Linked DNA regions of Eleftheria terrae. Each later gene encodes a partner of the first gene's protein in a complex. Links are inferred from orthologs where the notes say so. Each region holds a gene or a part of one and is shown in the gene's direction. Other genes may lie near its edges.

Evidence for each region.
Region 2: the proteins of N7L95_RS21125 (region 1) and N7L95_RS03780 are in contact, whole or in part, in a cryo-EM structure (PDB 9GE8), measured with the Escherichia coli proteins. The link is inferred for Eleftheria terrae from one-to-one orthologs.
Region 3: the proteins of N7L95_RS21125 (region 1) and N7L95_RS03775 are in contact, whole or in part, in a cryo-EM structure (PDB 9GE8), measured with the Escherichia coli proteins. The link is inferred for Eleftheria terrae from one-to-one orthologs.

The regions. Positions count from the first base shown.
Region 1 is NZ_CP106951.1:4,739,743-4,749,923, forward strand. What follows is about bases 2,666-5,776. They hold N7L95_RS21125 (ABC transporter permease), read left to right. Parts: upstream 2,666-3,010; coding sequence 3,011-5,542; downstream 5,543-5,776. Other genes in these bases: N7L95_RS21120 (dioxygenase family protein), read right to left, coding at 2,666-2,835; N7L95_RS21130 (GGDEF domain-containing protein), read left to right, coding at 5,725-5,776. Outside these bases: N7L95_RS21110 (BMP family ABC transporter substrate-binding protein), read left to right, coding at 180-1,274; N7L95_RS21115 (DUF938 domain-containing protein), read right to left, coding at 1,312-1,920; more of N7L95_RS21120, read right to left, coding at 1,987-2,665; more of N7L95_RS21130, read left to right, coding at 5,777-6,444; N7L95_RS21135 (MinD/ParA family protein), read left to right, coding at 6,449-7,258; N7L95_RS21140 (M48 family metalloprotease), read left to right, coding at 7,354-8,697; N7L95_RS21145 (group II truncated hemoglobin), read left to right, coding at 8,708-9,118; N7L95_RS21150 (Smr/MutS family protein), read right to left, coding at 9,140-9,805; RadC family protein, read right to left, coding at 9,816-10,181.
Region 2 is NZ_CP106951.1:816,540-823,275, forward strand. What follows is about bases 1-2,969. They hold N7L95_RS03780 (arylesterase), read left to right. Parts: upstream 1-1,141; coding sequence 1,142-1,798; downstream 1,799-2,969. Other genes in these bases: rlmB (23S rRNA (guanosine(2251)-2'-O)-methyltransferase RlmB), read right to left, coding at 1-434; N7L95_RS03775 (ABC transporter ATP-binding protein), read right to left, coding at 454-1,143; phbB (acetoacetyl-CoA reductase), read right to left, coding at 1,953-2,690; N7L95_RS03790 (acetyl-CoA C-acetyltransferase), read right to left, coding at 2,797-2,969. Outside these bases: more of N7L95_RS03790, read right to left, coding at 2,970-3,978; phaC (class I poly(R)-hydroxyalkanoic acid synthase), read right to left, coding at 4,046-5,758; N7L95_RS03800 (hypothetical protein), read left to right, coding at 5,940-6,236; peptidoglycan editing factor PgeF, read right to left, coding at 6,156-6,736. UniProt on the Escherichia coli protein: TesA is a multifunctional esterase that can act as a thioesterase, lysophospholipase and protease.
Region 3 is NZ_CP106951.1:808,768-818,740, reverse strand. The notes cover bases 1-2,903. They hold N7L95_RS03775 (ABC transporter ATP-binding protein), read left to right. Parts: upstream 1-1,058; coding sequence 1,059-1,748; downstream 1,749-2,903. Other genes in these bases: N7L95_RS03765 (SIR2 family NAD-dependent protein deacylase), read left to right, coding at 2,510-2,903; rlmB (23S rRNA (guanosine(2251)-2'-O)-methyltransferase RlmB), read left to right, coding at 1,768-2,499; N7L95_RS03780 (arylesterase), read right to left, coding at 404-1,060; phbB (acetoacetyl-CoA reductase), read left to right, coding at 1-249. Outside these bases: more of N7L95_RS03765, read left to right, coding at 2,904-3,256; upp (uracil phosphoribosyltransferase), read left to right, coding at 3,336-3,968; N7L95_RS03755 (glycerophosphodiester phosphodiesterase), read left to right, coding at 4,163-5,377; N7L95_RS03750 (DUF302 domain-containing protein), read left to right, coding at 5,488-5,943; N7L95_RS03745 (chromate transporter), read right to left, coding at 5,975-6,508; N7L95_RS03740 (chromate transporter), read right to left, coding at 6,505-7,137; N7L95_RS03735 (D-2-hydroxyacid dehydrogenase family protein), read right to left, coding at 7,200-8,210; N7L95_RS03730 (penicillin acylase family protein), read left to right, coding at 8,411-9,973.

The DNA.
Region 1 (10,181 bases):
GTGCCGATGGCGAGGGGCCGACGCGCTCCCCTTGGCGGGGGGGTGCCGTCTCCCGCCTGCCGCGCGCTGCCTGGCTGAGCCAGGGCAAGGCCCGACGTGCGGAGGGAGACGACACTCCCCGATGCGCGCCGCTTGGGTATCCTGTGGCGTTTCCTTCCCCTGCATCGCTCCGGATCGCCATGTCCCCAGCTCTTCGCCATGTCGCCGCCCGCTTCGGGCTGGCCCTGTCCTGCCTGCTGCCGGCCGCCGCGTTGGCGCAGGGCGCCAAGCCGGTGCCGCTGAAGGTGGGCTTCGTGTTCGTCAGCCCGGTGGGCGAAGCGGGCTGGACCTACCAGCACCAGCTGGGCCGGCTGGAGATGGAGAAGGCGCTGGGCAGCCGCGTCGTGGCCCGCCATGTCGAGGGTGTGGCCGAAGGCCCGGAGTCCGAGCGCGTCATCCGCGACCTGGCCCAGCAGGGCGTGCAGCTGATCTTCACCACCAGCTTCGGCTACATGGAGCCCACGCTGCGCGTGGCGCGCGACTTCCCCGCGGTGAAGTTCGAGCACATGGGCGGCTGGAAGACGGCGCCCAACGTGGCCACCTACAACGCCCGCTTCTACGAGGGCCGCTACCTGGCTGGCCTGGTGGCGGGGCGCATGAGCAAGACCGGCACGGCCGGCTATGTGGCCGGCTTCCCGGTGCCCGAGGTGGTGCAGGGCATCAACGCCTTCGCGCTCGGCATGCGGGCCGCGAACCCCAAGGCCCAGTTGCGCGTGGTGTGGCTGAACAACTGGTTCGACCCCGCGCGGGAACGCGACGCGGCCGTCACGCTGGTCCACCAGGGGGCCGATGTCATCACCCACCACAGTGCGTCCACCGCCGCGGTGCAGGCGGCCGAGGAGCAGGGCGTGATGAGCATTCCCTACCACAGCGACATGCGGTCGCTGGCACCCAAGGGCCAGCTGACCGCCGTCACGCACCACTGGGGCCGCTTCTACACCGGGGTGGCGCAGTCGGTGCTCGACGGCCGCTGGAGCGCCTCGCCGGCCTGGGGCGGGCTGAAGGACGGCATGGTGCAGCTGGCGCCTTTCCATCCGCGCGTGCCACCGGACGTGGTGGCGCTGGTGCGCGCCCGCGGGCAGGCCATCGCGTCGGGCGTCTTCCACCCCTTCTCGGGCCGCATCGTCGACAACGAAGGGCGGCAGCGCCTGGCCGGCGGCGAGATGGACGAGGCCGCGATCTCGGCCATGGATTACTACGTCGAAGGCGTGGTCGGCGCCTTCCCCAAGCGCTGAGCGCCGCAGGCACGGCCGCAACGTGCGACGGCGGCCTTCACGCGGCCGCCTGGAACAGCAGGCAGAGGTTGTTGGCCGGCATCGGGCGCTGCTGCACCAGTGCCAGCCGGTGGGCGAGCGCCGCCTGCCGCACTTCGCCCAGGTCGCGCACGCCCCAGGCCGGATCACGCTGGCGCAGCTCGGTGTCGAAGGCGGCATTGCTGGGCGCAGTGTGCTGGCCGTCGATGCGGTAGGGGCCGTACAGCACCAGCCGGCCGCCGGCCTGCAGGTGGGCGGCCGCACCGCGCAGCAGGCCCAGGCAGGCGGCCCACGGAGCGATGTGGATCATGTTGGCGCAGTACAGCAGGTCGTAGCGGGGCAGGCCCCAGTCGCTCGCGGTCACGTCGAGCTGGCGTGGCGGCAGCACCCCGGGCAGGCCTTCGGTCCAGCTGGCGATGGAGGGCAGGGCGGCCGGGTCGAAGTCGGTCGGCTGCCAGGTCCATCCCGGCAGGGCCGCCGCGAAGCAGGCCACATGCTGGCCGGTGCCACTGGCCACCTCCAGCGCGCTGCCGCCGGCCGGCGGCAGCCATTCCTGCAGCACGCTCAGGATGGGGCCCGCATTGCGCTCGGCGGCGGGGCTGTGGCGGCGGGCATCGGGCATCGGCATGCCGGCATTGTGCAAGACGCGGCGCCTGCCCCGGGGCGGTGGCCCGCGGCGGCGCCGCCGCCGCTATCACGCTGCCTGCAGTGCCCGGGCGAGTGCCGCGGCCTGCGGGCCGAAGGCATAGGCGTCCATGCCCAGCACGCCAAACGTCACGCCCTCGTGCAGGCGCACTGGCGCATGGTTGCGGCCACCGGCACCGGCCGGTGGGTAGAAGGGCAGCCAGTGCTCGTCGGTCGGGTGCATCAGCGCTGCATGGGGTGCCTGCCGGCGGTAGTCGAACAGCGCCGCCCAGTCGCAGGCGGCTGAACGCTCCAGCACCCAGCGGCGGAAGGCGGCCGATTCCGGCCGCTCCGGCACGCCTTCGACCGGCCCGCCGAACGACAGCAGGCGCAGGTTGTGGGTGATGCTGCCGGTGCCGAGCAGCAGGACGCCATCGTCGCCCAGCGGTGCCAGCGCCGCGCCGATGGCGAACTGCTCGGCCGGTGTGGCGTGTGGCATCAGCGACAGCGGCAGCACCGGCACGTCGGGTTCGGGCCACAGGTGCATCAGCGCGGTCCAGATGCCGTGGTCCAGCCCGCCCTCGGGCCGCACTTGCACGCTGATGCCGGCCGCCTGCAGCAGGCCGGCCGCCTGGGCGGCAAGGGCCGGCGCCCCGGGCGCGTCATAGCGCAGCGCGTACAGCGGTGGCGGGAAGCCGCCGAAATCGTGCACCGTCTCATGCTGCGCAGCGCCGAGCAGTACCGGCTGCCGGGTTGCGGTATGCGCCGAGATGGCGAGGACCGCCCGCGGGCGGCCGAACTGACGGTCGAGGGCCTGGCCCAGGCGGCCGAAGAAGGCACCGGTGGCGCCCGGCTCCAGCGCGATCATGGGCGAGCCGTGCGAGACGAACAGGGGTGGCAGGGAGGTGGCGGTCTTCATGCAGCCATTGCAGCACCGGGCAGACGGTGGTCCGTTGCGATGGCTTGAACACAGCGTTCAAATGGCTCGCCGGCCGCGCCGCAGTCCGCGCCGGGCAATCCCCTGCCGTTTGGCAGCCGTTGTCGCATGCGCTACTGTTCGCGGCTTGCCCGTGCCGACCGTCTGCCCATTCACCATGTTCCACGCCAACACCTTCCTGCTCGCCTGGCGCCAGACCGTGCGCGACTTCCGCAGCGGCGAACTGCGCCTGCTCATCGTGGCAGTGATGCTCGCGGTGGCCGCGTTGACGGCGGTCGGCTTCTTCGCCGACCGACTCAAGATCGGGCTGGCGCGCGATGCCCGCCAGCTGCTCGGTGGCGATGTCATCCTGGCCACCGATACGCCGACGCCGGCCGGGTTCGTGGAACGCGCCCGTGCCCTCGGGCTGGCCACCGCCACCACCGTGTCCTTCCCCAGCATGGCACGCGCCGACGAGGCGCAGGGAGGCGCCAGCCGCCTGGTGTCGGTCAAGGCGGTCAGCCCCGGCTACCCGCTGCGCGGGGCCCTGCAGGTCAGCCGCGACCTCGAGCAGCCGGGGCACCCCGTGCGTGACATTCCGCCGCGCGGCAGCGTGTGGGTGGACCCGGGCCTGCTCGAAGCGCTGCAGCTGAAGGTGGGCGATGCGCTGCTGCTCGGTGATGCCCGCCTGCGCATCGACCGCATCCTCACGCTGGAGCCTGACCGCGGCGCCGGCTTCCTCGGCTTCTCGCCCCGGGTCCTGCTGCAGGAGGCCGACCTGCCGGCCACCGGCCTGATCCAGCCGGCCAGCCGGGTGACCTATCGCCTGGCGGTGGCCGCCGCCGATGGCCGCGATGCCGACGCGCAGGCCTACACCCGCTGGGCCGAAGCCGAGATCGCCGCCACCAGGTTGCGCGGCGCCCGGGTGGAGTCACTCGAGTCCGGCCGCCCCGAAATGCGCCAGACGCTCGACCGGGCCGAGAAATTCCTCAACCTGGTGGCGCTGCTGGCGGCCCTGCTGGCCGCGGTGGCGGTGGCCATCGCCTCGCGCGACTTCGCCAGCCGCCACCTGGACGACTGCGCGATGCTGCGGGTGCTGGGCCAGTCGCAGCGCACCATCGCCCTCAGCTACGCCCTGGAGTTCGCCGCGGTGGGCCTGCTGGCGAGTGGATTGGGGGTGGCGCTCGGCTTCGCGGTCCACCATGCGTTCGTGGTTCTGCTGGCCGGCCTGGTCGAGACGGCCCTGCCGGCGGCCAGCGCCTGGCCGGCGCTGTTCGGCCTGGGCGTCGGGCTGACCCTGTTGTTCGGCTTCGGCCTGCCGCCGGTGCTGCAGCTGGCGCGGGTGCCGCCGCTGCGGGTGATCCGGCGCGATGTCGGCGAACTGAAGCCGGCTTCGCTGCTGGTGCTGGCTGCCGGGGCGCTCGGCTTCGCCGGCTTGCTGCTGGCCGTTTCGTCCGACCTGCAGCTGGGCCTGATCGCGGTGGGCGGCTTCGCTGCGGCGGTGCTGGTCTTCGCGCTGCTGGCCTGGCTGGCGGTGCATGTACTGCGCCGCGCGGTGCCCGAGGCGGGAGCACCTCGCTGGCTGGTGCTGGCCACCCGCCAGGTGTGCGCCCGCCCCGGCTTCGCGGTGCTGCAGGTCTCGGCCCTGGCGGTCGGCCTGCTGGCCCTGGTGCTGCTCGTGCTGCTGCGTACCGACCTGATCGGCAGCTGGCGCGCTGCCACGCCGCCCGATGCGCCGAACCGGTTCGTCATCAACATCCAGCCCGAGCAGGGCGCCGACTTCCAGCAGGCGCTGCGCCAGGCTGGCGTGCAGCGCTACGACTGGTACCCGATGATCCGTGGCCGGCTGGTGGCCATCAACGGCCGCGAGGTCGGCGCGGGCGACTATGCCGAGGCGCGTGCCAAGCGCCTGGTGGACCGCGAGTTCAACCTCAGCCATGCGGCGGAGATGCCGGCCCACAACCAGCTGGCCGCCGGCCGCTGGGTGCCGGATGAAGCGGATGGCCTGAGCGTGGAGGTCGGCCTGGCCGAGACGCTGGGCCTGAAGCTGGGCGATCGCCTGCGCTTCGACATCGCCGGCCTGGCCAGCGAAGGCCGCATCACCAGCCTGCGCAAGGTCGACTGGGCCTCGATGCGGGTGAACTTCTTCGTGATGTTCCCCACCGCCCGCATGGCCGACGTGCCGACCACCTACATCGCCGCCTTCAAGGCGCCCGCCGGTGCCGGCTTCGACAACCGGTTGAGCCGCGATTTCCCCAACATCACCAGCATCGATGTGTCGGCCTCGCTGGGCCAGGTGCAACGGGTGCTGGACCAGGTGATCCGCGCGGTGGAGTTCCTCTTCGGCTTCACCCTCGCTGCCGGGCTGGTGGTGCTGTTTGCTGCCGTGGTGGCCACCCGGGAGCAGCGCTCGCGCGAATTCGCGATCATGCGGGCGATGGGAGCCGGCCGCGCGCTGCTGGTGCAGGTGCAGCGCGCCGAGCTGCTCGGCGTCGGTGCCCTGGCGGGGCTGCTGGCGTCGCTGGCTGCAGCGGCAGTGGGCTGGGCGCTGGCGCGTTACGTCTTTGACTTCAGCTGGAACGCCGCGCTGTGGGTGCCGCTGGCCGGTGCGCTGTCCGGTGCGCTGCTGGCGCTCGCCGCCGGCTGGTGGGGGCTGCGCGAGGTGCTGCGCCGCCCGGTGGTGGAGACTTTGCGAAAAGCTGCCGCCTGAACCCGGCCTGACTGAAAAATTTGCCGCTTCGCCCTTCAGTTTCCCGGAGGGTCTTCCGATAAGCAGCGAACAAGGGGGCGGAGGCGGCCTTTTTCGCCGCCGTGCCACCCCCGGGCCCGCTGATAGACTCAGCCCACCTTTTCCCTGACTGCACTGTGGATTTCCCGCCTGCTTCTTCTGTGGTGAACCTGGACGAGCTGATGCTCGAACAGGCGCTGACGCTGCTGCAGCAGGGGGGCTACCCGCTGCCGCACCGCGACGACGGGCCGCTGGCGGCCTGGTTGCAGGCCGTGCTCGACGGCCTGTGCGACATGTCGCTGCGCGACGCACTCACCGGGCTGACCAACCGGCGCCATTTCCGCGCGGTGCTGGAGCGCGAGATCGACCGCGTCGCCCGCACCGGCGAATCGGCACTGCTGCTGATCATCGACATCGACCATTTCAAGCGCATCAACGACACGCACGGCCACGAGTCCGGCGACCAGGTGATCCAGGCCGTCGGCCGCCGGCTGAGCGAATGCGTGCGGCCGATGGACACGGTGGCCCGCTACGGCGGCGAGGAGTTCTCGATCGTGCTGCCCAACTGCCAGCCGACCTTCGGCCAGGCGGTGGCCGAGCGCATGCGCTCGGCCATCGAGGGCCGTCCGGTCAAGCTGACCTCGGGCTTCGAGGCACACATCACCGCCAGCGTCGGTGGCGCCTATGCGCCACAGTGGGTGCGCTCTTCGGTGTCGCTGTGGATGGAGCGTGCCGACCTGCAGCTGTATTGCGCCAAGAGCGAGGGCCGCAACCGCGTCTGCCTGGAGCAGGCCGCCATCAGCAGCGTGAGCGCCGAAGAAAAGAGCATGCTGTTTGGGGTCACCACCTCCGGCGAGATGCAGGAGGAACCGAGCGATGAATGAACCTATGAACGCCCGCTCAGCATCCACCGGCTCGGACGGCGGCAAGAAGGCCTGGGTGGTGGCGATCACCAGCGGCAAGGGTGGCGTCGGCAAGACCTTCGTCTCGGCCAACCTGGCCGCGGGCCTGGCCAAGCGCGGGCACAAGGTGCTGGTGCTGGATGCCGACCTGGGCCTGGCCAACCTCGACGTGGTGCTGAACCTCTTCCCCAAGATCACGCTGCACGACGTCTTCACCGGCAAGGCCTCGCTCGATGAAGCGGTGCTGGCCGCGCCGGGCGGCTTCTCGGTGCTGCTGGCCGGCTCCGGGCTGGTGGAGTACTCACGCCTCACGCCCGAGGTGCGCGACAAGTTCCAGTCCGTCATCGCAACCTTGGTGCCGCGCTACGACTATGTGCTGCTCGACACTGGCGCCGGCATCTCCGACGTGGTGCTGTATGCGGTGTCGCTGGCTGACGAAGTGGCGGTGGTGGCGACGCCGGAGCCCACCTCGCTGACCGACGCCTATGCCACCATCAAGGTGCTGGCCACCCAGCAGCGCCGCCGCATGCTGCGCCTGGTGATCAACCAAGTGGCGCGCCCGGGTGACGGCAAGGCCATCGCGCAGCAGCTGCAGAACGTGGTGGACCGGTTCGTCTCCACACCGGGTGGCGACCCGGTGCGGCTCTCGCACCTGGGCGACATTCCGCTCGATCCGTCGGTGCGCGAGGCGGTGCAGCGCCGCCAGCTCTTGCTGGAGCTGTTGCCCGGCTCGGCGGCCGCGCAGGGCGTGAAGGCCATCGCCGCAAAGATCGACACGCCGAGCGACCGGCCCTGAGGCCGGGCAGCCAGCCGCCGCCTCCCCCGTTGCGGGCGATGGCGGCGCCGCCGCGCCTTCCTACAATGGCGCCGTCTGTTTCTCAGGGAGGTTCCATGGACGTTCCGCATGACCTGGCCACGCGCCTGCACCGCAACCGGCTGACCCGGCGCGATACCTTGTGGCTGTTCGGCGCCAGCACGGCCGGCGTGGCCCTGCTGCAGGGCTGCGCCACCTCGCCGGTGACGGGCCAGAGCATCGTTGTCGGCCTCAGCGAGGCGCAGGAGCGCCAGATCGACGAGCAGCAGGCGCCGCACCAGTTCTCGCAAGACCTCGGCTCGGTGCAGGACGGTGGGGTCAACCGCTATGTGGCCGACGTCGGCCAGCGCCTGCACCAGCAGTCGCACCGGCAGCAGATGCCGTATTCCTACCGCGTGCTGAACGCCAACTATGTGAACGCCTACACCTTCCCGGCCGGGGCGGTGGGCGTGACCCGCGGCATCATGTCGGAGCTGCACGACGAGTCCGAGCTGGCCGCGCTGCTGGGCCACGAGCTCGGCCACGTCAACGCCCGCCATGCCGCGCAACGCCAGGGCCAGGCGATGGTGGCGCAGGCGGTGGTGACGGGCCTGAACGTGGCGGTGTCCAGCTCGCAATGGGGCGCGCTCGCCGGCCTGGGCAGCCAGATCGGCGCCAGCGCGCTGCTGTCGAGCTACTCGCGCGACAACGAACGCGAGGCCGACGCGCTGGGGCAGGAGTACATGACCCGGGCCGGCTACCCGGCCACCGGCATGACGCAGTTGCACCAGATCCTGGTCGACCAGCAGAAGGAAACCCCCAGCCTGCTGGAGACGATGTTCTCCTCCCACCCGATGAGCACCGAGCGGCGCGACACCGCCCAGCGCCTGGCCGAGACCCGCTACGGCGCGACCAAGGGCGCGCCCGCCGGCCGTGAGCGCTTCATGGACCACACCGCCGGCCTGCGGCGCATCAAGCCCACCATCGACGCCTGCAAGAACGGCGAGACGGCCATGGCCAAGAAGGCGCATGGCGACGCGCAGGCGCAGTTCGCCAGCGCCCTCAAGCGCACCCCGCAGGACTACGCTGCCAACCTGCGCATGGCGCAGTGCCTGCAGGCGCAGGGCAATACCCAGGAGGCGCGCCGCTATGCCGACGCGGCCAAGACCGTGTACCCCCAGGAGGCGCAGGCCCGCAAGCTGGCCGGCGTGCTGGCGCTCGGTGCGCGCCAGCCCGAGCGGGCGTACGAGGACCTGGACGCCTTCGACCGGCTGCTGCCGGGGGACCCGGGCGTGACCTTCCTGAAGGGCGTGTCGCTCGAGGGGATGGGCGACAAGGCGCGCGCCGCGCGCCAGTACAACAGCTACCTGCGCATGACGCAGCGTGGCGACGCCGCCAGCTATTCGGCCAACCGGCTGAAGGCCTGGGGCTACCTGAAGTAGTGAGATGTCCTTGGAAGATGTGAACGACCGCGGCGAGCCGGCCGTCTCGGCTTTCGACCTGCTGGGCGGCGAGCCCAAGGTGCGCGAGCTGGTGGACCGGTTCTACGACCTGATGGAGCTGGAGCCGGCCTGGGCCGAGCTGCGCGCGCTGCATCCCACCACGCTCGAGGGCTCGCGCGACAAGCTGCACTGGTTCCTGTGCGGCTGGCTCGGCGGGCCGCAGCACTACATCGAGCGCTTCGGCCATCCGCGCCTGCGAGCGCGGCACCTGCCGTTCGCCATCGGCATCAAGGAGCGCGACCAGTGGATGGCCTGCATGGAGCAGGCCATGCGCGAAGTGGGCATGGACCCCGCCTTCGCCGAGCGGCTGAAGGCGTCGTTCTTCAATACCGCGGACTGGATGCGCAACAAGGGCGTGTGAGGGGCGGCTGCCGCCTTCGCCTCACTCCGGATGCCGCGCCCGCGGCGGCTCGGTGCTCGGGCGCAGCAGCACCACCAGCGCGCCGTTGCCGCCTTCGGACGCGCGCGCCTGCACGAAGGCGATGACGTCGTTCTTCTGCACCAGCCAGCTGCGCACTTTCGCCTTGAGCACCGGCTCGCGGCCGGGCGAGCCGTTGCCCTTGCCGTGGATCACGCGCACGCAGCGCACGCCGTGGCGCACCGCCTCGCGCAGGAACTCGGCCAGCTGCTCGCGCGCCTCGTCGCGGCGCAGGCCATGCAGGTCGATCTCGCGCTGGATGACCCACTCGCCGCGGCGCAGCCGCTTGACCACCTCGAAGCTGATGCCGGGCCGGCGGAAGGACAGCGCGGCATCGGTCTCCAGCAGCGATTCGACGTCGAATTCGTCGGAGATGGCTTCGCGCAGCACCTCCTGCTCGTCGAGCCGGCGCTGGAAGGGCACCGGCTCCGGCAGCGGGCGGCGGATCTCGGCCAGGCCGCGTTCCTTCAGTGCGGTGATGCGGCCGACGCTGCGCACGAACAGCTCGCGCTCGCGGCGGGCGCGCTCCTCGGCGGCGCGGCGCTCGGCCTCGCGTTGCTGCGCCTCGCGGGCTTGTTCCTGCAGCAACTTCCTGACGGCGCCCAACTCGGCAAAGCTCTTGGCCTTCATGCCTCCCACCTTACAGCAGCCCGCGCTCGGAGAAGGAGACGGCCTGGCCATGCCCGACCACGATGTGGTCGAGCACCTTGACATCGATCAGCGCCAGTGCGGAGGACAGCGAGCGGGTGAGGTATTCGTCGGCCTTGGACGGCTCGGCGATGCCCGAGGGATGGTTGTGCGACAGGATCACGGCGGCCGCATTGTGCGCCAAGGCGCGCTTGACCACTTCGCGCGGGTAGACGCTGGCTTCGGTCAAGGTGCCGCGAAACAGCTCCTCCAGCGCCAGGAGGCGGTGCTGCGCATCAAGGAACAGCACCGCGAACACCTCGTGCGGCCGGGCCGCCAGCTGCAGCCGCAGGTAGTGCTTGACCTGCTCGGCGCATTC
Region 2 (6,736 bases), 3.9 Mb from region 1 along the record:
GCACCGCTGGCCACCTTGGCCACCGTGGCGTTGATGCCGACGGCGTGGTCCTTGGGAGCGATCACGGCATGGGCGCCGGCACCGTCGGCCACGCGCAGGCAGGCGCCCAGGTTGTGGGGGTCGGTCACGCCGTCCAGCACCAGCAGCAGGGGCGGCTCCTCGATGCTGTCGAGCAGGTCGTCCAGCGACTTGACCTGCGCGACCGGCTCGACCTTGGCCACCACACCCTGGTGGCGGTGCGTGCCGCACAGCTTGTGCAGGCGGTCGTCGTCGCTGTCGACCAGGCGGGCGCCGGCTTCCTGCGCACGGGCGACAAACTGGCGCATGCGCTGGTCGCGCCGGCCGGCGTCGACATAAATCTCATGGATGGACTGGGGCGCAGTCTTCAGCCGCACGGTGACGGCATGGAAGCCAAACAGGACCTTGGCGCTCATCGGGGGGAACTCGGCAATTTCATGCCGCGATGGTAGCCGCTGCGGCGACCCGCCCGGCTTCGATGCGGATCTGGCGGTCGCAGCGCGCCGCGATGGTGCGATCGTGCGTCACCAGCACCAAGGTGGTGTCGTGCTCCCGGTTGAGGTCGAACATCAGCTGCATGACCTTCTCGCCGGTGGCAAAGTCCAGGCTGCCGGTCGGCTCGTCGGCCAGCAGCACCGCCGGCTGCACGACGAAAGCGCGGGCCAGAGCCACCCGCTGCTGCTCGCCGCCGGACAGCACCCGCGGATAGTGGCCCAGCCGCTCGCCCAGGCCGACCCGCTGCAGCATCTCGGCCGCCGCCTTGCGAGCGTCGGCCCGGCCTTGCAGCTCCAGCGGCAGCATGACGTTCTCCAGCGCGGTAAGGTTGCCCATCAGCTGGAAGCTCTGGAACACGAAGCCGACCTGCTCGGCCCGCAAGGCGGCTCGTGCGTCCTCGTCGATGGCGAAGAGGTCGCGGCCGGCCAGGCGCACCGTGCCCTGGCTCGGCGTGTCCAGGCCGGCAATGATGCCGAGCAAGGTGGACTTGCCGGAGCCCGAGGCGCCGACGATGGCCACCGATTCCTTGCGGGCCAGCGTGAAGTCGATATCGTGCAGAATCGTCAGCACACCGGTGGAGTCGCGCACCTGCTTGGTGACACGCTCCACCTCAATGATGGGTTCACTCATGGTTCCAGTCTTCCAGCAACGCCGCCACTTTATCCTGCTTGGCCTGGCCAGCGCGGTGCTGGCGCAAAGCCCTGCAGGGGCACGAGCCGCCGCCCCGGTGAAGGTGCTGGTCGTGGGCGACAGCCTGTCGGCCGAGTATGGCCTGACCCGCGGCAAAGGCTGGGTGGCCCTGCTCGAGCGCCAGCTGGCGGCCGCCCGCCCGCAGGCCAGCGTGATCAACGCCAGCATCAGTGGCGACACGACCTCCGGTGGCCGCTCCCGCCTGCCGGCCCTGCTGAAGCAGCACCGGCCGACGCACGTGGTGCTCGAGCTCGGCGGCAACGACGCCCTGCGCGGCCTGCCGATGAGCATGACCGAGGCCAACCTCGGCGAAATGACCCGCGACGCACAAGAGGCGGGCGCCAAGGTGCTGCTGCTGGGCATGCAGATGCCGCCCAACTACGGCCGGGCCTATGCCGAGAGCTTCGCAGCGGTCTATGCCAAGGTGGCGCAGGCCCGGCAGGCGGCCCTGGTGCCGTTTTTTCTCAAAGGTGTGGGGGATGCCGCCAACAGCACCGAGCTGTTCCAGGCGGACCGCATCCACCCCAATGAGCGCGCCCAGGCCTTGATGTTGGACAACGTCTGGCCGGCCCTGCAGCGCCTGCTGGAACCTTAGGCAGCACGCCGGCGCAGCCCGTCGCGCTGCCGATCCAGGCCCCATGACGAAGAAGGCCGCCTGCCCTGCTGGGGCAGACGGCCTTGCGTGAGGACGCGGCAGGCAGACCGGCCCGCCTTGCCTCGCGGCGGACCGCCAGCCGCCCCAGCCGATGTCAGCCCATGTGCAGGCCACCGTTGACCGAGAAATCGGCGCCGGTGGCAAAACCCGCCTCTTCCGAGACCACCCAGGACACGATGGACGCGATCTCGTCCGGCGTGCCGAGCCGCTTGACCGGGATGGTGGCCACGATCTTGTCCAGCACCTCGGGCTTGATGGCGCGCACCATGTCCGTGCCGATATAGCCGGGGCTGACGGTGTTGACCGTGACACCCCTGGCCGCCAGCTCCTGCGCCAGCGCCATGGTGAAGCCGTGCATGCCGGCCTTGGCGGCGGAATAGTTGGTCTGCCCGGCCTGGCCCTTCTCGCCATTGACGGAGGAGATCTGCACGATGCGGCCCCAGCCCCGCTCCACCATGTCGCCCACCACCTGCTTGGTGACGTTGAACATGCTGTTGAGGTTGGTGTCGATCACCGCATCCCAGTCCTCACGGCTCATCTTCAGGAACATGCGGTCCCGGGTGATGCCAGCGTTGTTGACCAGCACGTCGATCGGTCCATGCTCGGCGCGCGCCTTCGAAAACGCGGCGACCGTGGACTCCCAGTCGGCCACATTGCCGACCGAGGCATGGAAGCTGTAGCCGAGCTCCTTCTGCTGGTCGAGCCACTTCACGTAGTCGCGGCTGGGGCCGCATCCGGCGATCACGGTGAAGCCATCCCTGTGCAGGCGCTGGCAGATCGCGGTGCCGATGCCACCCATGCCGCCGGTGACGTAAGCAACCTTCTGAGTCATGTCCTACTCCTTGGTGAAAAGCGGGTGCCGAGGGCCAGGCTCGCTCCGGGGGCGGGGCCGGTCAACCGGTGTTCTCCCTGCCTGGCTCCGGCGTCTGTGTCGGGGTTCAACGCTCGACGGTCAGTGCGACGCCCATGCCACCACCGATGCACAGAGAGGCAATGCCCTTCTTGGCATCGCGGCGCTGCATCTCGTGCAGCAGCGTGACCAGGATGCGGCAGCCCGAGGCGCCGATGGGGTGGCCGATCGCGATGGCCCCGCCGTTGACGTTGACCTTGCTCGTATCCCAGCCCATTTCCTTGTGCACTGCACAGGCCTGGGCCGCGAACGCTTCGTTGATCTCCAGCAGGTCGAGGTCGGCCGCCTGCCAGCCGGCCCGCTGCAGCGCCTTGCGGGCCGCCGGCACCGGGCCCATGCCCATGTAGGCCGGGTCCACACCTGCGCTTGCATAGGACGCGATGCGAGCCAGCGGCTTCAGGCCCAGCGCCTGCGCCTTGGCCGCCGTCATCAGCACCACCGCGGCCGCACCGTCGTTGATGCCCGAGGCATTGCCGGCCGTCACGCTGCCCGCCTTGTCAAAGGCCGGCCGCAGGCCTGCGAGTGCTTCGGCGTTGGTCTTGCGGTTGATGAATTCGTCGGCCTCGAAGCGCAGCGGGTCACCCTTCTTCTGAGGGATGGTGACCGGCACGATCTCGTCCTTGAAGCGGCCGGCCTCCTGGGCGGCCGCGGCCTTCATCTGCGAGGCCAGGGCCAGCTCGTCCTGCTGCTCCCGGGTGATGCCATATTGCTTGGCCACGTTTTCGGCGGTGATGCCCATGTGGTACTGGTTGTACACGTCCCAAAGACCGTCGGTGATCATGGAATCGATCATCTTCCAGTCACCCATGCGCTGGCCCTCGCGGGAGTTGAGCAGCACGTGAGGCGACAGGCTCATGTTCTCCTGGCCCCCGGCGATGACGATGTCGGAATCGCCGTCGCGGATGGCCTGCGCTGCGAGCATCACGGCTTTCAGGCCGGAACCGCAGACCTTGTTGATGGTCATCGCAGGCACGCTGTGCGGCAAGCCGGCTCTAATCACAGCTTGACGCGCCGGGTTCTGCCCGCAGCCCGCTTGCAGCACCTGGCCGAGGATCACGTCGTCGACCTGCTCGCCCTGCAGGCCGGCGCGCTTGAGCACCTCGGTGATGACGGTGGCACCCAGCTCGGCGGCCGGCGTCTTGGACAGCGCTCCGCCGAACTTGCCAACGGCGGTACGGGCAGCGGAAACGATCACGATATCGGTTGTCATGGCTTGGGCTCCTTGGTGAGTCGGTTGGCGATCGCGCGGCGCCCGCCGGGGCGCCGGCCGGCCGCGGTCAGGCTTTCTGTTTGACGTAGCGGCCGGGCGCGGCTTCGATCGGTGGATGATTCGCATTGCCCTGGGCGCGGGGGGCTGCAACTAGCTTGCCAGAGTGCGGGCGGATCCAGTCCGCCCACATCGTCCACCAGCTGCCAGGATGCTCGGTGGCGCCGGCCAGCCAGTCGGCGGACTGGTCCGGCAGCTGGTCGTTGCTCCAGTAGCTGCGCTTCTTCTTGGCAGGGTGGTTGATGACGCCGGCAATGTGGCCGGAGGCGCCCAGCACAAAGCGGCGGTCTCCCTTGAGCAGCCGGGTGGCGGCATAGGCGCCGTCCCACGGCACGATGTGGTCTTCACGCGAGCCGTAGACGAAGGCCGGTGCGTCGATGCGGCCCAGGTCCAGCGGCACGCCGCAGACCTGCAGCCGTCCGGGCTCGCGCAGCCGGTTTTCGAGGTAGGCGTTGCGCAGATACCAGCAGTACATGGGCCCCGGCAGGTTGGTGCTGTCGGAGTTCCAGTACAGCAGGTCGAAAGGCGGTGGCGTCTCTCCCTTCAGGTAGTTGCCGACGACATAGTTCCACACCAGGTCGTTGGGGCGCAGGAAGGAGAACGTGGCAGCCAGCTCCTGGCCTCGCAGCAGGCCGCCGCCCGTGGGGCTCTGCGCGCCGATGGACCGCTCGCGCACCTGCACGCCGGCCTCGTCGATGAACAGGTCCAGCACGCCGGTGTTGGCAAAGTCCAGGAAGGCAGTCAGCAGCGTCATGCTGCTGGCGGCCTTCTCGCCTCGTGCGTCGAGCACGGCCAGTGCGGTGCCGAGCAGGGTGCCGCCGATGCAGAAGCCGAGGGTGTTGATGCGTTCACTGCCGCTGATCTCCTGCGCCAGGTGGATGGCCTGGATCACGCCCTGCTCGATGTAGTCGTCCCAGCCGAGGTGGGCCATGCTCTCGTCGGCATTGCGCCAGCTCATCAGGAAGACCCGCAGGCCCTGCTCGGCGGCATAGCGCACCAGCGAATTGTCCGGCTGCAGGTCGAGGATGTAGTACTTGTTGATGCACGGCGGCACGATGAGCAACGGCCGCTCGTGGACCTCGGCGGTGAGCGGCTTGTATTCGATCAGCTGGAACAGCTCGTTCTCGAACACCACGCTGCCCTCGGTGGTGGCGACGTTGCGTCCCACCTCGAAGACGCTCTCGTCGGTCTGCGACAAATGGCCTTGCTTCAGGTCCTGCAGCAGGTGGCGCAGCCCCTGGGCGATGCTCTCGCCGCCGGTTTCCAGCGCCTTGCGCTGCGCCTCGGGGTTGAAGGCCAGGAAATTGCTGGGCGCCGAAGCGTCGATCCACTGCTGCACCGCGAAGCGCACGCGCTGGCGCGTCTTCTCGTCGGCTTCGACACTGTCGGCCAGCTTGAGCAGGGTGCGGGCATTGAGGAGGTACATCGCGGCGACATAGGCCGCGCCAGGGCTGCCCGACCAGTCGGCGGCGGCGAAGCGCCGGTCCCGCAACGGCTGGGGCGAGGCGCCGGGCTGGGCCACGGCGTCGTTCCAGATCCGCGCCGCCTCCCGCAGGTAGTCGGCCTGCAGCTCGGCCCAGCCGTTCAGCGGCAGTTTCAGCTGGCCCAGGGCGGCGAAGGCCTCCCCGAAGGGGGTGGCCAGGCTGCCGGCACCGAAGCCGCCGGGTGGCGTGCCGAACAGGGCGCCGAAAGGCCCGCCAAAGGGGGATGTGGCGGGCTGCATGGGGCTTGCGCTTTGCTTCATCGTCTCCTCGGGAATGGGGATGGCTGGAATCGGGCGGCTCACGCCCAGTTTGTACACCGTGGCCCGGCAATCGGGCGCGGCGGCTTCATAATCGTGTCGCCTCCCTGGGGCGTGTCAACCCAGTCTGCCGAAACCAGCAGGCCGCTGCGCGGTGCTTTTGATGTATCTGATTCCTATCACCTGGCTGTATGTCGTCCTGATGATGTCGATCGCGGAAGCGACCAGCACGCAGGGCACGGTGCTCGGGGCGATCTTCACCTTCCTGCTGTATGGCGTGGGCCCAGTGGCGCTCGTGACCTACCTGCTGGGCACGCCGCAGCGCCGCAAGGAGCGCCTGCAGGCTGAACGCGAGGCGCGTGACGCGGCGCGGGCGGCGTCATCCGGGGCTGCCTCCGATCCAGACGGCCGCGGCCATGCGCCCGGTGACCCGGTCGCGCCGGAACGAGAAGAAGCGTGAGCCCTCCTCCACCGTGCACCAGTGGCCGCCACTGACCTGCTGCACGCCGGCGACAGCGAGGCGGTCACGGGCCAGCCCGGCCAGGTCGGCCAGCCACTTGCCGGGACGCCCCCCCGCGGTGAAGCGCGACGCAGCGCCCCCCTCCCCGGCGGCTTGCGGCACTTCGCACCCAAGGGGCGCGACGGCCTCGCCGAGGAAAGCGGTGCGCACGTCGTCGCCCACCTCGAAATGCCGCGGGCCGATGCACGCACCCAACCAGGCAACCAGCTCGCCAGGGCGGCAGGCTGCGGCCTGGCAGAGGGCGGCAATCGTCGCCTCCAGCACCCCGCCGGCCAGCCCGCGCCAGCCGGCATGCGCGGCGGCCACCCCGCGGCCGCCCGGCGCCGCGAACAGCACCGGCAGACAGTCGGCCACCATCACGGTGCAGGCCAGGCCGGCTTCGGTGGTGAAGGCAGCGTCGGCATCGATCGTGGCGGCGGAGGCAGCGGCGTCGGCCGCCT
Region 3 (9,973 bases), 3.9 Mb from region 1 along the record:
ATGGCGCTGGCGCAGGAGCTGGCGGCCAGGGGTGTCACGGTCAACACCGTCAGCCCCGGCTATATCGGCACGGACATGGTGCGCGCCATCAAGCCCGAGGTGCTGGACAAGATCGTGGCCACCATCCCGGTCAAGCGGCTCGGCACGCCGGACGAGATCGCGTCCATCGTGTCCTGGGTGGTCTCGGAAGAGGCGGGTTTTGCCACCGGCGCCGATTTCTCGGTCAACGGTGGCCTGCACATGGGCTGACATCGGCTGGGGCGGCTGGCGGTCCGCCGCGAGGCAAGGCGGGCCGGTCTGCCTGCCGCGTCCTCACGCAAGGCCGTCTGCCCCAGCAGGGCAGGCGGCCTTCTTCGTCATGGGGCCTGGATCGGCAGCGCGACGGGCTGCGCCGGCGTGCTGCCTAAGGTTCCAGCAGGCGCTGCAGGGCCGGCCAGACGTTGTCCAACATCAAGGCCTGGGCGCGCTCATTGGGGTGGATGCGGTCCGCCTGGAACAGCTCGGTGCTGTTGGCGGCATCCCCCACACCTTTGAGAAAAAACGGCACCAGGGCCGCCTGCCGGGCCTGCGCCACCTTGGCATAGACCGCTGCGAAGCTCTCGGCATAGGCCCGGCCGTAGTTGGGCGGCATCTGCATGCCCAGCAGCAGCACCTTGGCGCCCGCCTCTTGTGCGTCGCGGGTCATTTCGCCGAGGTTGGCCTCGGTCATGCTCATCGGCAGGCCGCGCAGGGCGTCGTTGCCGCCGAGCTCGAGCACCACGTGCGTCGGCCGGTGCTGCTTCAGCAGGGCCGGCAGGCGGGAGCGGCCACCGGAGGTCGTGTCGCCACTGATGCTGGCGTTGATCACGCTGGCCTGCGGGCGGGCGGCCGCCAGCTGGCGCTCGAGCAGGGCCACCCAGCCTTTGCCGCGGGTCAGGCCATACTCGGCCGACAGGCTGTCGCCCACGACCAGCACCTTCACCGGGGCGGCGGCTCGTGCCCCTGCAGGGCTTTGCGCCAGCACCGCGCTGGCCAGGCCAAGCAGGATAAAGTGGCGGCGTTGCTGGAAGACTGGAACCATGAGTGAACCCATCATTGAGGTGGAGCGTGTCACCAAGCAGGTGCGCGACTCCACCGGTGTGCTGACGATTCTGCACGATATCGACTTCACGCTGGCCCGCAAGGAATCGGTGGCCATCGTCGGCGCCTCGGGCTCCGGCAAGTCCACCTTGCTCGGCATCATTGCCGGCCTGGACACGCCGAGCCAGGGCACGGTGCGCCTGGCCGGCCGCGACCTCTTCGCCATCGACGAGGACGCACGAGCCGCCTTGCGGGCCGAGCAGGTCGGCTTCGTGTTCCAGAGCTTCCAGCTGATGGGCAACCTTACCGCGCTGGAGAACGTCATGCTGCCGCTGGAGCTGCAAGGCCGGGCCGACGCTCGCAAGGCGGCGGCCGAGATGCTGCAGCGGGTCGGCCTGGGCGAGCGGCTGGGCCACTATCCGCGGGTGCTGTCCGGCGGCGAGCAGCAGCGGGTGGCTCTGGCCCGCGCTTTCGTCGTGCAGCCGGCGGTGCTGCTGGCCGACGAGCCGACCGGCAGCCTGGACTTTGCCACCGGCGAGAAGGTCATGCAGCTGATGTTCGACCTCAACCGGGAGCACGACACCACCTTGGTGCTGGTGACGCACGATCGCACCATCGCGGCGCGCTGCGACCGCCAGATCCGCATCGAAGCCGGGCGGGTCGCCGCAGCGGCTACCATCGCGGCATGAAATTGCCGAGTTCCCCCCGATGAGCGCCAAGGTCCTGTTTGGCTTCCATGCCGTCACCGTGCGGCTGAAGACTGCGCCCCAGTCCATCCATGAGATTTATGTCGACGCCGGCCGGCGCGACCAGCGCATGCGCCAGTTTGTCGCCCGTGCGCAGGAAGCCGGCGCCCGCCTGGTCGACAGCGACGACGACCGCCTGCACAAGCTGTGCGGCACGCACCGCCACCAGGGTGTGGTGGCCAAGGTCGAGCCGGTCGCGCAGGTCAAGTCGCTGGACGACCTGCTCGACAGCATCGAGGAGCCGCCCCTGCTGCTGGTGCTGGACGGCGTGACCGACCCCCACAACCTGGGCGCCTGCCTGCGCGTGGCCGACGGTGCCGGCGCCCATGCCGTGATCGCTCCCAAGGACCACGCCGTCGGCATCAACGCCACGGTGGCCAAGGTGGCCAGCGGTGCGGCCGAGACCATGCCCTACTTCATGGTGACCAACCTCGCCCGCACGCTGAAGGAACTGCAGGAGCGCAACATCTGGGTCATCGGCACCTCCGACGATGCACCCAAGACCCTCTACCAGGTGGAGTTGAAGGGGCCGGTCGCGCTGGTGCTCGGTGCCGAAGGCGCCGGCATGCGGCAACTCACCCGCAAGACCTGCGACGAGCTGGTGAGCCTGCCGATGCGCGGGGCGGTCGAGAGCTTGAACGTCTCGGTGGCCAGCGGCATCTGCCTGTACGAGGCGCTGCGCCAGCGTGCTTGAGGCCACGCCCATGTCCGCCCTGGAAACCGCCCGCGGCTGGCTGCAGCAGGCCCGCCGCCTGTGCGTGCTGACCGGCGCCGGCATGTCGGCCGAGAGCGGCGTGCCGACCTTTCGCGATGCGCTGGGCGGCCTGTGGGCTCGCTACGACCCGCAGCAGCTCGCCACCGAGGCGGGCTTTCGCGCTGACCCACAGCTGGTGTGGGACTGGTACGCCGCGCGCCGCGAAGGCGTGGCCCGTGCCGAGCCGAATGCCGGCCACCGCGCGCTGGCCGACTGGCAGGCCCGGCACCCCGGCCGCCTGAGCCTGGTGACCCAGAATGTGGACGACCTGCACCAGCGCGCTGGCAGCAGCGACGTCATCTGCCTGCACGGCGCGCTGTTCGCCAACCGCTGGCTGGACGCCTGCCGCCACCTGCCCGCCGGCGCCGAGGCGGAGGACACCCGGCGCGCGGAGCCCGGGCGTCCACCGCGCTGCGGCGTCTGCGGCAACCTGGTGCGGCCCGGGGTGGTGTGGTTCGGCGAGGCCTTGCCCGGCCAGGCGCTACAGGCGGCCGAGGATGCGGCCGGCGACTGTGACCTGATGCTGGTCGTCGGCACCGCCGGCGCCGTCTATCCCGCAGCGGGGCTGCCGGCGCTGGCACGCCAGGCGCAGGCCCGGGTGGTGATCATCAACCCCGCGCCGAGCGAGCTCGACGGACTGGCACACCTGGTGATCCGTGCGAAGGCCGCCGAGGCCTTGCCGCCGCTGCTCGCCTGATCAGGGCCTACACTGCCGGTATCCACCGATCCATTTCATTTGTTCTGCCGGGCCGCATCCGCGGACCGGCCCATGCACCATGCCTGTCATTGAAGTCAAGCACCCCCTCGTCAAGCACAAAGTCGGCCTGATGCGCGAGGCGGAGATGTCCACCAAGAAGTTTCGCGAGCTGACCGCCGAAGTGGCCCGCCTGCTGGCCTACGAGGCCACCGCCGACTTCCCGCTCGAAAAGACGCTGATCGACTGCTGGAGTGGTCCCACCCAGGTCGATCAGATCAAGGGCAAGAAGGTCACCGTGGTGCCGATCCTGCGCGCCGGCCTCGGCATGCTCGACGGTGTGCTCGACATGATCCCCAACGCCAAGATCAGCGTGGTCGGCCTGTCGCGCAACCACGATACCCTGCAGCCTGAGCATTACTTCGAGAACTTCGTCGGTGACCTGGGGGCCCGCACGGCCCTCATCATCGATCCGATGCTCGCCACGGCCGGCTCCATGATCGCGACGGTGGACCTGCTCAAGCGCAAGGGCTGCCAGGACATTCGCGCACTGGTCCTGGTGGCGGCGCCCGAGGGCGTGCGTGCGCTGGACCAGGCGCATCCGGACGTGCGCTGCTGGACCGCCGCCATCGACAGTCATCTGAACGAGCAGGGCTACATCATTCCGGGCCTGGGCGACGCCGGCGACAAGATCTTCGGCACCAAGCAGGAATGACTGCCGCCCGGCGCCGGCCGGTGCCCGGGCGCTGAAGCGGGTCCTGCACATCGCAAGAAACACCGGGCCGGCAGGCGCCCGACGGCGATCGCCCGGGCGGGCGGCAAGCCTTGTGCGCAGTGCGCGCGGTCAACACACTGTCACTATCCGCCGTCACACTACTGTCTCCAGGCAAAACCCAAGGAGACAACACAGTGCGCCAGCTCACGTTCGCCGCCGTCCTCGGCCTCACCACACTCACGCTGCTTGCCTGCGGCGGTGGTGGCAGCAGCGGTGACAAGGATCCCGGCACGCCCGTGCCCGGCATGCAGCCCCAGTCCTACCCCCTCGTCACCGGCCACCGCGGCGCAAGCGGCTACCTGCCCGAGCACACGCTGGAAGCCTATGCGAAGGCCATCGAGATGGGGGCCGACTTCATCGAGCCGGACCTGGTGTCCACCAAGGACGGTGTGCTGGTGGCCCGCCACGAGCCGAATATCACCGACACCACCGACGTGGCCGACCACCCGGAGTTCGCCGCGCGCAAGCGCACGGTGGCGGTGGACGGCGTCGACGTCACCGGCTGGTTCGTGAGCGACTTCAACTTGGCCGAGCTGCGCACGCTGCGCGCCCGCCAGGCCATGGCCGACCGCGACCAGAGCCACAACGACCTATATCGCATCCCCACCTTCGACGAAGTGATCGAGCTGGCGAAGGCCAAGGGCCGCGAGACCGGCCGCACCGTTGGCGTCTACCCGGAAACCAAGCACCCGACCTGGCACCAGCAGCAGGGCCTGCCGCTGGAAGACAAGCTGCTCGACTCGCTGCAGAAGGCCGGCTGGAACCATGGCGACGCGCCGGTGTTCATCCAGTCCTTCGAGCAGGGCAATCTGAAGGCGCTGCACGCGAAGACGAGCGTGAAGCTGGTGCAGCTGGTCGACGCCAACGACCAGAACCCCGACACCGGTGAGATGGACCTCAGTGCGCCTTACGACCGGCCTTATGACTGGACCGCCAGCGGCCGCACCGGCAGCCAGGACACCTTTGCCTGGCTGCTGACGGACCAGGGCCTGGACGAGGTGAAGACCTATGCCTACGCCATCGCGCCATGGAAGCGCTACCTGGTGAAGGTGCGCTCGACCCTCGACAGCCAGGGGCGCAAGGTGGACGTCAACGGGGATGGCCGCTACACCGATGCCGACTACACCGCGGTGGCCGACGACCGCATCGTCAAGGCGGCCAAGGCCCGCGGGCTGCAGGTGCACACCTGGACCTTCCGCAGCGAGCCTTACCGCCTGTCGGCGAGCTACCAGGGCGACCCGGCGGCCGAATACCGGCAGTTCTTCGAGCTGGGCGTGGACGCGGTGTTCAGCGATTTCCCGGACCAGGCGGTGAAGGCGCGCGATGCCTTTGTGGCCGGGCGACGCTGAGCTCCGGGTTTCCATGGGGCCGTGGTTCACACAGCTTTACACGGCCTGGCTTGAAACGCCGAGGCCGCCAGCAGATCCTAGTTCAGACCATCTCACTTGGAGCGTCCCGCATGAGCAAGACCTTCCGTTTCTGGATGACGGGCTGCGTGGCTGTGGTGATGGCCGCGGTCAGTGCCGAGCTGGCCGGCGCGAAGTCACTGCGGCCGCTGGCCGCGATCGAGAGCAAGTACGGCACCTCCGAGACCCTGCGCAAGATCGAGTCCGCGGCCGAGGGCAGGGGCTATACCGTCTTTGCCCGCGTGGCAGGGCGCGGGCCGGCTGGTGAGGCGCTGCCGTCCACTGCGCTGGTTCTGGGCTCTGTGGACGGTGTTACGCCGGTGTTGGTGGACGAGTCGGGCCGCTCGATCGATGCTCCGCTCTCGCTGCTCATCGTGGGCTTGCCGGACGGGCGCACCGAGGTCCGCTTCTTCGACGCGAGCCGCTATGGCCAGCTGGCGCCCGGCAGCGACCCGGCACTGGCCGAGGTCGCCCGGCTGCGCAGCGTGCTCGACAGCGCACTGGCGTGAGCCCGCCGCCGCAGGAGGCAGCCCTGCCGCCTCAGACCCAGCCGGCCATGCCGACCACCGCGCCGGCGGCCACCATCCACATCGGGCTCAGCCGGGTCTTCAGCATCACGCCGACCGTCAGCAGGACCATGGCCACCGCGCCAAGGTCGTGGCGGCTCGGCTCGGAGAGGATCCAGCCGGTGGCCAGCAGCAGGCCCACGGTGATCGGTGTCATGCCTTCGGTGAAGGCCCGCACGCCTCGGGTGTCGCGCCGCTGATGGCGCCAGCGCGTGGCCCACAGCGCCAGCGTGGTGGACGGCAGCAGCATGCCGAGCATCGTGGTCGCCGCACCAGCGGCGCCGGCCACGTTCCATCCGAGCACCGCCACGAAAAGGATGTTGGGCCCCGGTGCCGCTTGCGCCAGGGCGATGGAGGTGGTGAACTGCGCATCGCTGAGCCAGCCGCGCTCGAGCACCAGATAGCGGTGCATGTCGGGCGCGGTCGTGATGCCGCCTCCCACGGCCAGCAGCGACAGCACCAGGAAGTGACCGAACAGGCCCAGCAGGTCGGAGGCTGGCAGGCTCATGGCTTGGACCTCCGCCAGGCCAGCACCATCGCCAGCGGGCCCAGGCAACCCAGCACCCACAGCAGCGGCCAGTGCAGGACGGCCACCAGCAGCACCGTCAGTGCCGCCAGGCCGAAGGCGAGTTCGCGCCCCAGCGCCGACTGCTTCAGGGTGCCGACCAGCTTGATGCCGGTGGCGAGGATCAGGCCCGCAGCCACCGCCCCCATGCCGCGCAGCGCCCCGGCGACCAAGGGGTGCCGGGCCAGCTCGGCATATACCGCGGCCGCCGCGAGCACCACAATGAGCGGCGCGGCCAGCATGCCGGCGAGCGAGGCGAAGGCCCCGCGGGCGCCGAAGAACCGGTCGCCGATCATCAGCGAGAGGTTCACGATGTTCGGGCCTGGCAGCACCTGGGCCACCGACAGCAGTTCGACGAATTCCTGCTTGGCAAGCCAGCGCCGCCGTTCCACCAGTTCCCGCTGGGCCACCGGCAGCACGCCGCCGAAGCCCTGTAGCGCGAGCCGAGTGAAGGCCCAGAACAGCTCGGCCGGCGAAGCCGGGCGGGGGGGCGGTGTGCCCCCGGGGGCCGGGGACTCGGGGTGGGGCGGTGCAGCAGAGGCAGCGTCCTGGGCAACTTCTGGGACGGGCATCCCGTCAGTGTAGCCAGGGCCGAGCCGGCCGTCTGCCGGGCCGGGGCGGTCCAGGGCGAGGCTCAATGGCGGATGACTTTCAGCGCATCGGGGTTGACGATGTTGCTGGGCGTGCCGTTGATGAAGTTGATGACGTTCTCGAAGGCGGCGTTGAAGTACAGCTCGTAGCTGTCCTGCTCGACATAGCCGATATGCGGGGTGCACACCGCGTTTTCCAGCCTCAGCAGGGGATGGCCTTGCAGGATCGGCTCGCTTTCGAAGACATCGACCGCCGCCATGCCGGGGCGGCCGCGGTTGAGGGCGCTGACCAGGGCGTTCTCTTCCAGCAGCTCGGCCCGCGAGGTGTTGACGAAGAGGGCGTTCGGCTTCATGCGCAGCAGGTCGTCGAGCCGCACCAGGCCGCGGGTCGAGTCCACCAGGCGCAGGTGCAGCGAGACGACGTCGCTGGCTTCGAACAGGGCTTCGCGGGTGAAGGCGGCGTCATAGCCGTCCGCCTGCGCTTTGGCGCGCGAGCTTTCGCTGCCCCAGACCAGCACCTTCATGCCAAAGGCCCGGCCGTAGCTGGCCACCAGCTGCCCGATCTTGCCGTAGCCCCACAGGCCCAGCGTCTTGCCGCGCAGCACCATGCCGAGCCCGAAGTTGGGCGGCATGGAGGCGGACTTCAGGCCGGACTGCTGCCAGGCCCCGTGCTTGAGGTTGCCGATGTACTGCGGCAGCCGCCGCATGGCGGCCATGATGAGTGCCCAGGTCAGTTCGGCCGGCGCCACCGGTGAGCCGACCCCGTCGGCCACCGCGATGCCCATGCGGGTGCAGGCTTCCACGTCGATATGGGCGCCGACCCGCCCGGTCTGCGCGATCAGCTTCAGCTTCGGCAGCTTCTCCAGCAACTGGCGGGGAAAGTGGGTGCGTTCGCGAATGAGGACCAGCACGTCGGCGTCGCGCAGCCGGACCGACAGCTGGCCGATGCCCTTGACCGTGTTGGTGAAGACCTTGGCGTTGTAGCGTTCGAGCTGGGCGGCGCATCTGAGCTTGCGCACTGCGTCCTGATAGTCGTCCAGGATGATGATGTTCATGGCACTTCTTGCGGAGCACGCCCCCCGCCCGGTGGCGAGGCGGCGGCCCGAGTGGGCCTCATTCTGCATCTTTCCGCGCGGGCTGCCACCCGGAGGCAGCCTTGACCGCAGGGCCTGGCCCGGACTGGCCCGCCGGCCTGGCCATGAGGTACCCTCGCTGGTCCGAAGAACAAGCACCAGGAGGCTTGCCGGTGAAATGGATGCGCAGAGTGCTCTGGGCCATCGTCGCCCTGGTCGTGCTGGTCATTGGCGGCCTGTGGCTCTATATCCACCGGGCGCTGCCGCAGCAGGAAGGTGTGGTGGCGGTGCCTCGTCAGGCCCTGAAGGCGCCGGTGCGCATCACCCGGGATGCGCATGGCATCCCGACCATCGAGGGCGAGACGATGGCCGACGTGATGTGGGGCCTCGGCTTCGTGCACGCACAAGACCGGCTCTGGCAGCTGGAGCTGCACCGCCGCATTGGTGCCGGCCGGCTGGCCGAGGCGTTCGGTGAAACCGCCCTGGGCACCGACATCTTCCTGCGCAGCCTTGGCGTGCGCCGGGTGGCGCAGCAGCAGCTGCAAAGCGTCAGCGGCGAAGGCCGCGAGGCGCTGGAGGCCTATGCCGCCGGCGTGAACGCCTATGTGTCGCAGCACCTGAAGGCCCGTCCGCCCGAATTCCTGCTGCTGGGGCTGCAGCCGGGCCGCTGGGAGCCGGCCGACAGCCTGGCCTGGATGACCATGATGGCCTGGGACCTGGGCGCCAACTGGAACAACGAATTGCTGCGCTTGCGCCTGGCCCTGAAGCTGCCGCTGGAGCGCATCAACCAGTTGCTGCCGCCGTACCGCGGCGAGGCCCCGTTGCCGACCACCGACTACACCGAGCTCTTTCGCAGCCTGAAGGTCGATGCCGGCCTGGGCGAGCAGGCGCAGCGCTTCGCGCCGGAATCGGGCATCGAGGGGGTGGGCTCCAACAACTGGGTGGTGGCCGGCTCGCACACCACGTCCGGCCGGCCCCTGCTGGCCAATGACCCGCATTTGCGGCTGTCGGCGCCCGCTTTATGGTATTTCGCGCGGCTGCAGGCGCCGGGCTGGAAGGTGGCGGGGGCCACCATGCCGGGCGTGCCGGCGGTGGTGCTCGGCCAGAACGAGCACATCGCCTGGGGCTACACCAACACCGGCCCGGACGTGCAGGACCTGTACCTGGAGCAGCTGCACCCCGACGACCCGCAGCAATACCTGACGCCCACCGGCTGGGCCCGCTTCGACACGCACGAGGAGCAAATCGCCGTCAAGGGCGGCATGCCGCGGACCATCACGGTGCGCAGCAGCCGCCACGGCCCGGTGATCTCCGACGCGCCGGGGGCGGCAGAGGGCCTGACCGGCCCGCCGGCCCGGCCGGCCTTTGCACTGGCGATGCGCTGGACCGCGCTGGACGTGCCCAACACCACCTTCGAGGCCGGCCTGGCGATGAACCGGGCCCGCACGGTGGACGAATTCGTGGCCGCCTCCGCGCGGCACCTGGCGCCGATGCAAAACATGGTGGTGGCCGATGTGTCGGGCCGCATTGGCATGGTGGCCGCCGGTCGGGTGCCGGTGCGCGGGGCCCGGCATGACCTGCGCGGGCTGGTGCCGGCGCCCGGGTGGGACGCCAAGTACGACTGGACCGGCTACCTCGATGCGAGCCTGACGCCGCGCGAATTCGATCCGCCGCGCGGCTGGATCGCCACCGCGAACCAGCGCATCCACCCGCCGGACTATCCCCACTTCCTGACGAGCGAATGG